One region of the Clostridium senegalense genome, then DNA from elsewhere that is predicted to be linked to it. Evidence: riboswitches for the same ligand, from Rfam matches in the RefSeq annotation. Region 1 holds a riboswitch; the other holds the start of a gene.
The links. A riboswitch is a leader RNA that binds a small molecule or an ion and turns the genes downstream of it on or off. The one in region 1 is predicted to bind lysine.

Region 1 (6,525 bases):
TTTTTCTTAGCAAGATATTTAACAAGGAAATACCTTACTGGGGTTACTACCATCACTAAAATACTTAGTCTCCAATCTATAACTATTAACCCTACAATTCCTACCATAATTCTAAAAATACTTGTAACAATATAAAATGTACTTTGGTTAGCTATTTGAGATATATTATTGATATCAGTTCTTAAATTACTCATTATTTCTGCATAATTTGTACTACAAAAAAAATCCATTTTAAGTTTTAAAGTATGTTTAAAAGCTTCTTTTTCAAGATTATATGACAATATATTTTCTATATAAGAACGATATTTAGTTTCAACTATACCCAGACATTGAATAATAATTATTAACATCAATGTATATATAGAATATTTTGTAATAATATCAAAATTTTTCATAACTAACCCTTCGTCTATTAACTTTTGATTAATAAACGGAGTTATTAAACTTAAAGCAGATGATATTATTATGCAAGTAATAACTAGTATTATTTTCCACTTATATGGTTTAAATAATTGTATTATCTTATTTATTATTTCTTTGTCATCTTTTTTTATATTCATAAAATCTTTCCTTTAAAAAATTATTTGACATGTATATTTTTTCTTGTGACTAAAATAATATATAAAAAAAATATATATGTCAAATAATTATATTAAAATAATTTTATTGAATAAATGTAATTTTATTCATATAATTATTAAAAAAAATTTTATTTTATTAAATTTTTTTATTATTAATGATAATTTATTTAATATAATATTATAATTTTAAATATTTTTTTTGTTTCACTGTTTTCAAATACATAAAATGTAATTTTTAAAGTAATTATTATAGAAAATATTTATTGTTGTAAAATTATAAAATATTTATAAAATTCATTTTTAATTAATATTTATTCTAAAATTTTTAAATTTAAAATAGATAAGTTTTAACTATTAATATTTCGAATAGTTGTATATATCTTTTTCTGTTTATTTCGACATCTTAACTAATAATAAACTTTAAATAACCTATTGTAGCTCTTACAAATTAATTTTTTATATTTCTATATTTTTATAAACCCACAATTTTAATTTCTAAAATTGTGGGTTTAACTTTAACATTCTATTTTTTAATTTTTTTCTTTTATACTACTTCTAATTTAAATAAATCTTCATAGCTTTGTCTTTTACATATTAATTTACTTTTTCCATTTTGTACTGATACTACTGCTGGTTTTGTTATTTTATTGTAGTTTGATGCCATTGAATATCCATATGCACCAGTTGATGAAACTATTAATATATCTCCACTTTTTATGTCCATAATATTAGTATCTGTTATAAGTATATCACCACTTTCACAACACTTACCTGATATTGTAACTTGGTTTTTTCTCTTTTCCCCTATTTTGTTAGCAATTGCACATTCATATCCTGCTTGGTATAAAGATGGTCTTATATTATCTGTCATTCCACCATCTACACTTACATAAGTTCTTATACCTTTTATATGTTTCATAGCTCCTACTGTATATATTGTACTTCCCCCATTTGCTACTATTGACCTTCCTGGTTCTATTATTAAAATAGGTACTTTTATATCAATTTTTTTACATACTTCCTCTGTTTTTTCTATTATAGCTTCACAGAATATTTTTATTGTTTTCGGTTTATCTTCTTCCGTATAATAAACCCCAATCCCTCCACCTAAATCTACTTCTTTTATATCTATATTATAGGATTCCTTTATTTCTTTTACTAAGTTCATCATTATTTTAACTTCATCTAAATACGGCTCTACTTCAAATATTTGTGACCCTATATGCGCATGTATCCCTACCAACTCTATATTTTTATAATTATTCAATTTCTCTAATGCGTTATATAACTCTCCATTTGATAACGTAAATCCGAACTTAGAGTCAATTTGTCCAGTTTTTATATATTCATGTGTGTGCGCTTCTATTCCAGGAGTTATCCTAAAGTAAACAGCTTGCTTTTTACCTTTTTCTTCACAAATTTTTTCTAATAATTCTAATTCATAATAGTTGTCTACAACAAATCTTCCAACTCCTAGTTCTACACCCATTTTTATTTCTTCTATTGTTTTATTATTTCCATGAAATAATATTTTTTCCATAGGGAATTGGGCCTTATATGCTGTATATAATTCTCCTCCTGATACTACATCAAGATATAACCCTTCTTCATTTATTAACTTACACATATATATAGGTAAAAATGCTTTACCTGCATAAGCCACTCTATTATTTTCTTTATTTACTCTAAAATGTTTTACATACTCTCTACAGTTATTTCTAACTAACTCTTCATCAAATACGTAAAGTGGTGTTTGATATTTTTCTCTAAGTTCTTTACAACTTACACCCCCTATATACAATTCATTTTCTCTTACCAACATAGTTCCTTGTAATTTCATAATAGTTTCCTCCCAATTTTTGGTATTTTGCTTTTGCTACAGGGTGTGTATATCTTTTTAAATATAAAAAACCCCTTAAGTAACACTTAAGGGGACATAAAATCAATATAAATATACCATTTATTCCTCAAATGTAGCTCAACACAATTTAAACTTGTGACAGTTATGCATATATTTTATACATACCCAGGTATATAACCTTAAAGCATAAGTTATATCCTTCGGCGATAACTCCTTTTCCAATAAATCATTGTGCTTACCTCATTATTGGTACTTATAACTATCGCGACCTCTACAATCAATATTCTTTTATTTAATACGTTATTTTACATATGATTTTTATATTTGTCAACAGTTTTATATTTTATTTAATATAAATCTATTTTATTTCTACTTATATTTGTACTAACAAACTCATATGCAAATCTTTTTATAAAATATTTATTTTCTATTATTAACCTAAAATAATTAATCTGATTTTATTTAACTAAATTTTTATAAAAAGGAGCTATTGCTCCATTAACTTTTACAAGTTAATTTTGCAATAACTCCTTTATTTTAATTAAAATACTATTTTGTAGCTTCTTTAGCTGTTGGAAGAATTACTTCAACCTCAGAATGTGGACGAGGTATTACATGAACTGATGTTAATTCTCCAACACGTTGTGCAGCAGCAGCTCCAGCATCTGTAGCAGCTTTAACAGCTCCAACATCTCCTCTAACCATAACAGTTACAAGTCCGCCTCCAACATATTCTTTACCTATTAAGTATACATTTGCAGCTTTAACCATAGCGTCTGCTGCTTCTATTGCTCCTACTAAACCTTTTGTTTCTATCATTCCTAATGCATCGTATTTCATTTGAAAATCCTCCTAAATATAGTTATTTTTTTATTTTATTTTTAATTATAAACTCTTATTTTAATGATATTACCTTTTTAATTATAAACTCTTATTTTAATCTTGTGGTTTTCTTATTTTACTATTGTTATTTTTGATTTTGAGTTAATGCCCATTGCATTAGCTTCTTCTATGTCAAGATGGCATTCAAGCTTTGAAGTATCATTAGCTCTAATAGCGACGTTGCTATATGTTCCGCCTCTTAAATCATCAAATTTTATTGATACTATCTCTCCATCACACACGCCTAAATTTTTAGCATCTTCAGGTGTCATATGAATATGTCTTTGTGCAACTATTAAACCTTCTTCTAGCTGAACAGAACCTTTTGGTCCAACTAGTGTAATTCCAGCTGTTTTGCTTAATTCTCCAGACAATCTTACATATTGTGCTGCTCCAAGTTTAATGCAGTCTCCCATTAGCACTTCAATTTGAGACTTACTTCTTGCTGGTCCAAGGATTCTAATCTTTTCAATGGCACCTTTTGGTCCACAAATTGTTATAGTTTCCTTGCATGCATATTGTCCAGGTTGAGATAAATCTTTAAGTTTTGTAAGGTTATAACCTTCGCCAAATAAAGTATTTATATCTTTTTGTGAAAGATGTGCATGTCTATTAGAAACACCTACTGGAATTTCAGATGAATTTCCACCAATTGTAGCATTTGATCCTTTATCCTTTACAGCTTCTAATAAAACCTTTAGTAATTCTTCATAATTTTCCATTAGTTGTTCCCCTTCATAGTAGCAATTATTTGATTAACTAAGTCTAAAAGTTCTTCATTTTTTCCGCTTTCATTCTTAGCTTCGCTACTACATTCAGTACAATTATTAGTATTTTTAACTGAATCATTAACTTTATTTAAAACTTCTGCTGCTGCTGCAATTTGAGCTGGGCTCATATTAATAAATTGATTTTGAACACCATGACAGTTTTCTGCAGTTTTTATACAGTTGAAAGTTGGATCATTAGATGCTAATGTTGCGCAATCTTTTAAACCATAAGTAACTCTCTTTATATTTATTAAGTGCTCTGGAGTAACATTTTCAGATGTTGAGCTTCCACCCCAAGTTCCACAGCCTAAAGTAAATGCAGGATTAAGTCCTGTACTTGCACCTGTTCCACCTTGTGTTCCACCAGTGTTTATAAGAATACGAGATGCTGGTACCCCTGAGAATTTCATAACAATAGCTCTATCCTCAGTATGTATACTCATTGTATGTCCAATTCCGTTTTGAAGTAATTCGCAACTTAACTCATATGCTTCTTTGCTATCTTTTACAGTATAGCATCCTAAAACTGTTGTAAGTTTTTCATATGATAAAGGATTTCCTTCGCCTACTCCGTTTTGCTTTCCTATAAGTACTTTTGTTCCTTCTGGAATTGATATTCCTGCTGCAGTTGCAATAACTTGTGGGCTTCTTCCAACAAATTTAGCATTCATAGCATGTCCGTTTTTGAATAATAATTTACAAACTTTATTAGTTTCTTCTTCAGTCATGAAGTATCCACCTTGTTTTTTGAACTCTGCAACAACTGCGTCGCAGTTACATTCTTCACATATTATTGATTGTTCTGATGCACAAATTGTACCATTATCGAAAGTTTTACTTGCCATAATATTTCTAACAGCTTTTTCGATATTAGCTGTTTTTTCAATATATGCTGGAGAGTTTCCTGCACCAACACCAAGAGCTGGTTTTCCTGCACTATAAGCAGCTTTAACCATTCCTGGACCACCTGTAGCTATTATTATAGCAACTTCTTTGCATTTCATTAATTCGTTAGTAGCTGCAATTGTTGGAGTATGTACTACACTTACAATGTTTTCTGGTGCACCAGCTTCAACAGCTGCATCATTCATTAATTGAGCTGCTTTAATTGTACATCTTGCTGCAGATGGGTGTGGTGAAAACACTATAGCATTACGAGATTTTATAGCTATCATTGATTTATAAATTGCAGTAGATGTTGGGTTTGTTGAAGGAACTATTCCCATAACTAAGCCAACTGGATCAGCAACTTCTATAACTTTGTTTACCTCATCTTCTCCAATTATACCGATAGTTTTCATATCTTTTATTGAATCATATAGTATAGTAGATGCTAAATGATTTTTGAAAGTTTTATCTTCAACTTTACCAAAACCTGTGTCCTCAACTGCCATTTGTGCTAAACAAGCAGCATTTTCTTCTGCAACTCTAACCATATTACGTAAAATCTTATCAATTTGTTCTTCAGTGTAATCAGCAATTTTATTAGCTGCTATTTTTCCAAGTCTAGCAAGATTTCTTGCTTCTTGTATTGAATATAAGTCCTTATCAAAATTTTCCATGGTACTTTCATTCCTTTCGTAAATATCACTCTAGCTAATTTTTCTCATAATATGTTTTAAATTTTGTAATTAATAAATTTTTGTCAGCTTTTGAAATCGCTCTACCCCTAATTACAAAATCATCATATTCACGAGCTAAATTTCTAAGTTTAACAACCTTTAGCTTAGATAACATTAAAATAGTTTTTTCTATACCATCTTTATTTATTAAATTATCTATGTCATCTTTATGTAAATTTTGTAAACTCATTTTATGTAGTTTATCTGAATCAGTTTCTAAAATCTCTTGATTTTTTTCTAACTGTTCTTCTAGTTTATCTTCATGCACTTCTGCTTTTTCAGCTTTCTCTACATGTTCTTCAGTGTATTCTACATTTGCTGTGATTTTTTCTTCTGTTTTTTCTATTTCTTTTAAACCATCTTCTTTATTAGATGATGGAACTTCCAAAATTTCTTTTGAAGTGTTAGGTCCTATTATACTTTCCAATTCCTCATGTGGTCTTGGAATTACGTGCTCTGAAATTAAAGATTCTTCATCAATATTTTTAACAGCTGCTCCACCAGCCTCTATAGCTGCTTTCACTGCACCTACATCACCTGTAACTACAATTGTAACAAGACCACCACCTACATAAGTTTTTTCAACAATACTTACATCTGCCGATTTTGCCATTGTATCAGCAGCTTCAATAGCTGTAAGTAAACCTCTTGTTTCTATAAAACCAAGTGCTTGCATAGGTTTATCCTCCTAGTCTTCTATAAAAGATCAGCCCAGTTTGCTGGATATGTTGTATAAAACACTCTAGCTTTGTCCGGTGAACCCCAAACTACTTTAGAACCTGATGGTACGAATAGTACATCTCCAGGAT
Region 2 (6,525 bases), on a different contig from region 1:
ATGTAAGTGATAAAAAAATCACAAGGTATTCAAAAAATAGTGAAATTATGCCATTAAGTGATGATTATATATTTAACATATACTGTGATAAAAATAATATTATTTGGATTGCAACAAAATTTGGTGGTTTGAATAAATTAGACTTAAAAAAAGAACAGATAGAGTACTATGTTAATGATGGAAATGAAGATAATAAAAGGCAAATACCAAGTAATTACGTTAGATGCATAAAATCTATGAGTGATAATGAAATATTAATTGGTACGGATAAAGGTCTTTGTAGATATAATCATAAAACCAATGAATTTATAACTTTTAATCATAATATTTATGATAATCAAAGTATAATAAATAATAATATTCTAAGTATATTTAAAGATAAGTCAGGTATTATTTGGATAGGTACATATGATGGTATAAATATGTTTAATCCTAATACTTTCTTTACCAGTTACAAATTTAATCCAACTATTGAAAAAACCTTTAGCGATAAATCCATAATGGGTATATATGAAGATGATGATGGTTTAGTTTGGTTTGGAACTATAAGTGGTGGATTAAATTGTTTAAATAGAAAAACTGGAGAGGTTAAAATTTATAAACATAATCCTAATAATGAGAATAGTATAAGTAGTAATGAAATTTGGCATGTTAATGCAAATAATAATGATGAGATATGGATATCAACATCCGATGGATTAAATAAATTTGATAAAAGAACGGAAACGTTCACAAGATATTACATAGAAGATGGATTATCATCTAACGAGACCAGATATATTTATTTTGATAGTAAAGATAATATGTGGATTGGGTCAAGAAATGGACTAACTTGCAGGGATAAGAATGGAGTATTTAAAGAAGAAAAAGAAATTTTTAAAAAGGGTGGATTGACAGATGAATTCATAACATCTATATATGAAGATGATAAAGGAAATTTATGGATTGGAGCTGCCTTAAATGGTGGAATTATAAAATATAATAGAGAAAAAGGAACAGTGAAAAATTATACAAGTCATATAGTGGATGATAATTGTTTAAGTATGAATAGTGTTAAATGTATAAGGGGAGATGATGTAGGAAATTTATGGATAGCCACTAATTATGGATTAAATAAATTTAATCCTAAAACAGAGGAGTTTACAGTATATACAGAAAGTGAAGGATTATCTAATAATTTTGTTTATGGTCTTCTTATAGATGAAGAACAAAATCCATGGATGAGTACTAACAATGGTATGTCAAAGTTAGATATAAAACAAAATAAATTTTTAAAATTTAATGTAACAGATGGATTGCAAAGTAATGAATTTAATTCTTATTCTATGTTTAAAAGTAAATCAGGAGAAATGTTTTTTGGTGGAATTAATGGATTTAATACATTTTATCCTAAAAATCTGAATCAAGATAATTATATTCCAAAGGTAGTTATTAAAGAGGTTTTATTTAATGGAAATATACTAAAGTATAATAAAAACATTACACTTAAATATAATGAAAATCACTTTAATGTAGAATTTTTTCTTCCAGAATACAATAATACATCTAAAACTGAATATTGCTATAAATTAAATGGATTTGATAAAGAATGGGTATATTGTAAAAATAGAAATTACGGTAATTACACTAATATACCACCAGGAAAATATGTATTTACAGTTAAAGCAAGAAATACTGCAGGGGTTTGGAGTGAGGAAACTAAGTTATCGATAAATATAATGAATCCGCCTTGGAAAACTCCTATTGCATATTTTATTTATATTTTAATATTAACTTTACTTATATATATAATATGGAATTATGTAAATATATTAGAAAAGATGGTTCATCAAAGAACTTTGGAACTTAATACAAAATTAAAGGAAAATAAAAAATTATATGACAAATTAATAGAGACAGAGAGATATAAAAATAACTATTTTATTAATTTATCGCACGAATTAAGAACTCCATTAAATGTTGTTATGTCTACACTTCAACTTTTAAATAGGTTTACTATAGATAGAATAGCAATACAAAATGAAAAAATGATATACTATTTAGATGTCATGACAAAGAATTCTAATAGATTGCTAAGGCTTATAAATAATATAATTGATACATCTAAGATTGATTCAGGAAGCTATAAAATTCATATACAAAAGGTAGATATAGTTTATTTAGTTGAGGAATTAGCGTTATCTATGAAAGAATTTATAGAGGATAAAGGCATAGAGCTTATAATTGATCCTGAGATTGAGGAAAAGATTATAGAGTGTGATCCAAGTGATATTGAAAGATGTATTATTAATTTAATAGGAAATTCAGTTAAATTTACTAATAGAGGTGGACTTATAGAAATAAAGATATTTGATAACGGTGATACTGTTTCAATATCTGTAAGAGACACTGGTGTTGGTATAGACAAACAGAATCATGAAAGTATATTTAATAGATTTTCACAAGCTTATGATAAATCGTCAGAAGAGCATGGAGGAAGTGGGCTTGGATTAACACTTACAATGCAATTGATAAAACTTCATAAAGGAACTATTGAGTTGAAAAGTGAATTAGGTAAAGGAAGTGAGTTTATAATAACTTTGCCACTTTATCAATAATGTTTAATGAATGAAAAAAAAGAATATATATTTAATTCTGAAAAAGATAATATCTATTGACTTAAAAGTTTAAAGGATGCATAATAATACATATATTAAAAGTAAATAATTAAGATAGAGGAGCAAAATTAAAGAGTATTATTATGGAGATAAGCACGATGAAGTAATAAGAAAGGGAATTTTGCCGAAGTTAATAGTGTATGCTTTAAGGCTATTGGCTGGTTTTATATAGAATATATATAAAACTGTCACAAAATATTTTGTGGAGGGCTATTACTTTATAAACTTTGAAGATTATTTTTAAAAGGAATTCGAAGCCATAAGTATATGCTTATGGCTTTTTCTTTTTTAAAATGTGAATAATTATTCAGTTTATTCAATGTGTATGTATCTTGGTTAATTACTTATGGGAATTAATAATTGAGCAGTTATTATGGATTACCTAATAAAATGCCCATAAGGAGGAAGCGTAATGAAAAACAATGAAGAGTTACAAAGAGGTTTAAAATCACGACACCTAAACATGATTGCAATGGGAGGTGCAATAGGGACAGGCATATTTCTTGCAATGGGGGATACCATACATAAGGCAGGGCCAGGAGGCGCACTAATAGCATATGGGTTAATTGGTGTTATGGTATATTTTTTAATTACTAGTTTAGGTGAAATGGCTACATATATGCCTATATCTGGTTCTTTTAGTGCTTATGCAACAAAATTTATAGATCCATCATTGGGATTTGCACTTGGTTGGAATTACTGGTATAACTGGGCAATAACAATAGCTGCAGAGATGGTAGCTGGTGGTTTGATAATGAAATATTGGTTTCCAGATGTAAAGCCGGTTATCTGGAGTATTGTATTTTTAACTATAATAGTAGGGTTGAATTTATTATCTTCTAAAGCTTTTGGTGAATCAGAATATTGGTTTGCTAGTATAAAAATTATAACAGTAATAATATTTTTATTAATTGGAGTTTTAACTATTTTAGGAATAATAGGCGGAGAAAAAATAGGATTTAAAAACTTTACTGCAAATGGAGGACCTTTTGTTGGAGGGAAGAATTCAATATTTATGATTTTTTTATTAGCTGGATTTGCTTTTCAGGGAACAGAACTTGTTGGTGTTGCAGCAGCTGAAAGTGAAAATCCAGAGAAAACTATACCTAAAGCAGTAAGTACTATATTTTGGAGAATATTAATATTCTATTTAGGAACGATTGTTATTATTGGGGCTATAATACCTTATACAGAGTTAGGAGTAGAACAGAGTGCCTTTACGGTTGTTTTTGAAAGGGCAGGAATATCTATGGCTGCATCAATAATGAATGCTGTAATTTTAACATCTATATTATCAGCAGGAAATTCTGGAATGTATGCATCAAGTAGAATGTTACATGCTATGGCTAAAGAAGGAATGGCACCAAAAACTTTTGCAAAAACCAATTCAAAAGGAGTTCCTGTTAATGCTATAATATTAACTACTTGTATTGCATCAATATGTTTTTTAACAGGAATTTTTGCAGAAAATACAGTTTATGTGTGGTTAGTAGCGGCATCAGGATTAGCAGGATTTATAGCTTGGGTAGGTATTGCACTTTGTCACTATAGATTTAGAAGAGCTTATATAGCACAAAATAAAAAATTATCTGATTTAAAATATAAAGCTAAGTTATACCCATTAGGACCAATTATTGCATTGGTAATGTGTGTAATAATAATAATAGGACAAGGATATAGTTATTTAAGTGGGGATACAATAGATTGGCAAGGATTGATAGCATCTTATATTGGATTACCATTATTTATAATTTTATATGGTGGATATAAAATTAAAAATAAGACTAAAGTAGTAAAATTAGAAGATGTTGATTTGAAATATAATGAAAAAGATGAAAATAATAATAAAATAGCATAATTAAAAAGTAGATAGTGGAGAGGATAATAAAATTGAACAAATATTTTATTTGAAATTATATTATAACTTTATGGTTGTAACCTAAGCCTAAAAAAACTCTTCACTATCTATTAATTACATGTAATATTTAAATTTTTCTTTAATGTATATGTGAATGGAATTATGTTATTGGCAAGATATCCTTCAAAAAATATGTAGAATGATAGTGTAGCAGCTATGAAATAATGTGATTTAATGGTATTATTATACTAATAATAAATTATAAATTCTAAATATTTTGATTAAAATAATAAAAGAATTTAAATTATCTAAAAAAATTATATAGTTATACGTAAGACATATTATTAAAATACATAATATGTTTTAACAGGGCTTTAAATAGGGGGTTGTGGGAATATGCGAAGAAGTTATCCTTGTATAGAAGTAGATTTGAATAAGTTAGCACATAATTGCAAGACAATTTTGAAATTATGCAATGATCAAGGAATAGAAGTAGTTGCTATAACAAAAGGGTTTTGTGCTAAAAAGCCTATAGTTAATGCTATGGTTGAAGCTGGAATTAAAACAATAGGAGATGCAAGAATTCAGAACTTGAGGGGCGTAGCTGAACTAAATTGTGAAAAGTATTTAGTAAGAATACCCATGGAAAGTGATGCATCCAATGTTGTTAAATATTCTGATGTAAGTTTAAATTCTGAGTTAAAAGTTATAGAGAAATTATCAAAAGCAGCAAAAAGAGCAAAAAAAACACACAATATTATACTTATGATAGATTTAGGAGATTTAAGAGAAGGGGTATTAGAACTAGATTTATTAGATACAGTTAAAGAAATATTAAAGCTTCCTAATATAAAACTAATAGGTGTTGGAACTAATTTAACTTGCTATGGTGGTGTATTGCCAGATGAAAATAATCTTGGAAAGTTAGTTGAGTTAAGGGACAAGCTAGAGAAAATATTAGATATAAAACTTCCAATAATATCAGGTGGAAATTCTAGTAGCTTATATATGGTTATAAATGGACAAATACCTAAGGGAATAAATCAACTTAGAATAGGCGAAGGAATTATATTAGGGACAGAATCATCTTTTGCAAATAAGATTGATAATACTTTCCAAGATGTGTTTACATTAAAAGGAGAGATAGTAGAAATAAAAAATAAGCCTTCTGTTCCTAAGGGGACTATAGGATTAAATGCTTTTGGTGAAGAACCGCATTTTGAAGATGTAGGTATTATGAAAAGAGCAATATTAGCTATAGGAAGACAAGATATAAAGGTAGATGCTATGAGTCCTAGGGATGAAAAAATAAAGATTTTAGGAGCAAGCAGTGATCATTTGATATTAGATTTGACTGAAAATATGAAAGATTATAGGGTTGGGGACATAGTGGATTTTGATGTTAAGTATGGATGTTTACTTCAAGCTATGACATCACCATATATAAGCAAATACTATAAACACAGGTAATACGAGCCTATATCTCAAGATAGAATTTATCTTGAGATATTTTTCATATTTCAACAAAATTTATAAACAGATAAGGTGCAGATATAAAGAAAAATATAACTATAATTGAACATTTTTGAAAAAAGTATATGTGTGATATAATAAAATCAGAAAATTTAGAGAAAAGGGGGATGAGTTTATTTATAAACTCAAGTTTATATGAAATTATTAGTAAGAGATAAATTTCCTAAAATGAATGTTATTACTACAAAAGGGAAGATGAATTTGCCAGATGATTTTTATGGAAAATGGTTTGTATTTTTTAGTCATCCATCAGATTTTACTCCTGTTTGTACAACAGAATTTGTAGCATTTCAAGAAATGATAGAGAAGTTTGAAATGTTAAATACTGAACTTGTAGGACTAAGTGTTGATACCATTGAAGAACATAAAAATTGGATTTTATGGATAAAAGAAAATTTAAATGTAGAAATTAAATTCCCAATAATAGATGATAGCAATAAGGAAATATCTAGACGACTAGGAATGATAAGAGATGAA

Region 2: linked by a shared signal. The riboswitch ahead of KQI36_RS11820 (amino acid permease) and the one ahead of lysA (diaminopimelate decarboxylase) in region 1 are both predicted to bind lysine.

What each region holds. Positions count from the first base shown of each region.
Region 1 is NZ_JAHLNC010000001.1:1,008,518-1,015,042, forward strand. It holds gene KQI36_RS04740 (ABC transporter ATP-binding protein) at 1-560, opposite strand, end outside; gene lysA (diaminopimelate decarboxylase) at 1,126-2,421, opposite strand; lysine riboswitch at 2,548-2,724, opposite strand; gene eutM (ethanolamine utilization microcompartment protein EutM) at 2,992-3,282, opposite strand; gene KQI36_RS04755 (phosphate propanoyltransferase) at 3,396-4,046, opposite strand; gene KQI36_RS04760 (acetaldehyde dehydrogenase (acetylating)) at 4,046-5,656, opposite strand; gene KQI36_RS04765 (BMC domain-containing protein) at 5,691-6,392, opposite strand; gene KQI36_RS04770 (cupin domain-containing protein) at 6,413-6,525, opposite strand, start outside.
Region 2 is NZ_JAHLNC010000006.1:166,796-173,320, forward strand. It holds gene KQI36_RS11815 (ligand-binding sensor domain-containing protein) at 1-2,597, shown strand, start outside; lysine riboswitch at 2,705-2,878, shown strand; gene KQI36_RS11820 (amino acid permease) at 3,070-4,515, shown strand; gene orr (ornithine racemase Orr) at 4,912-5,985, shown strand; gene KQI36_RS11830 (peroxiredoxin) at 6,184-6,525, shown strand, end outside.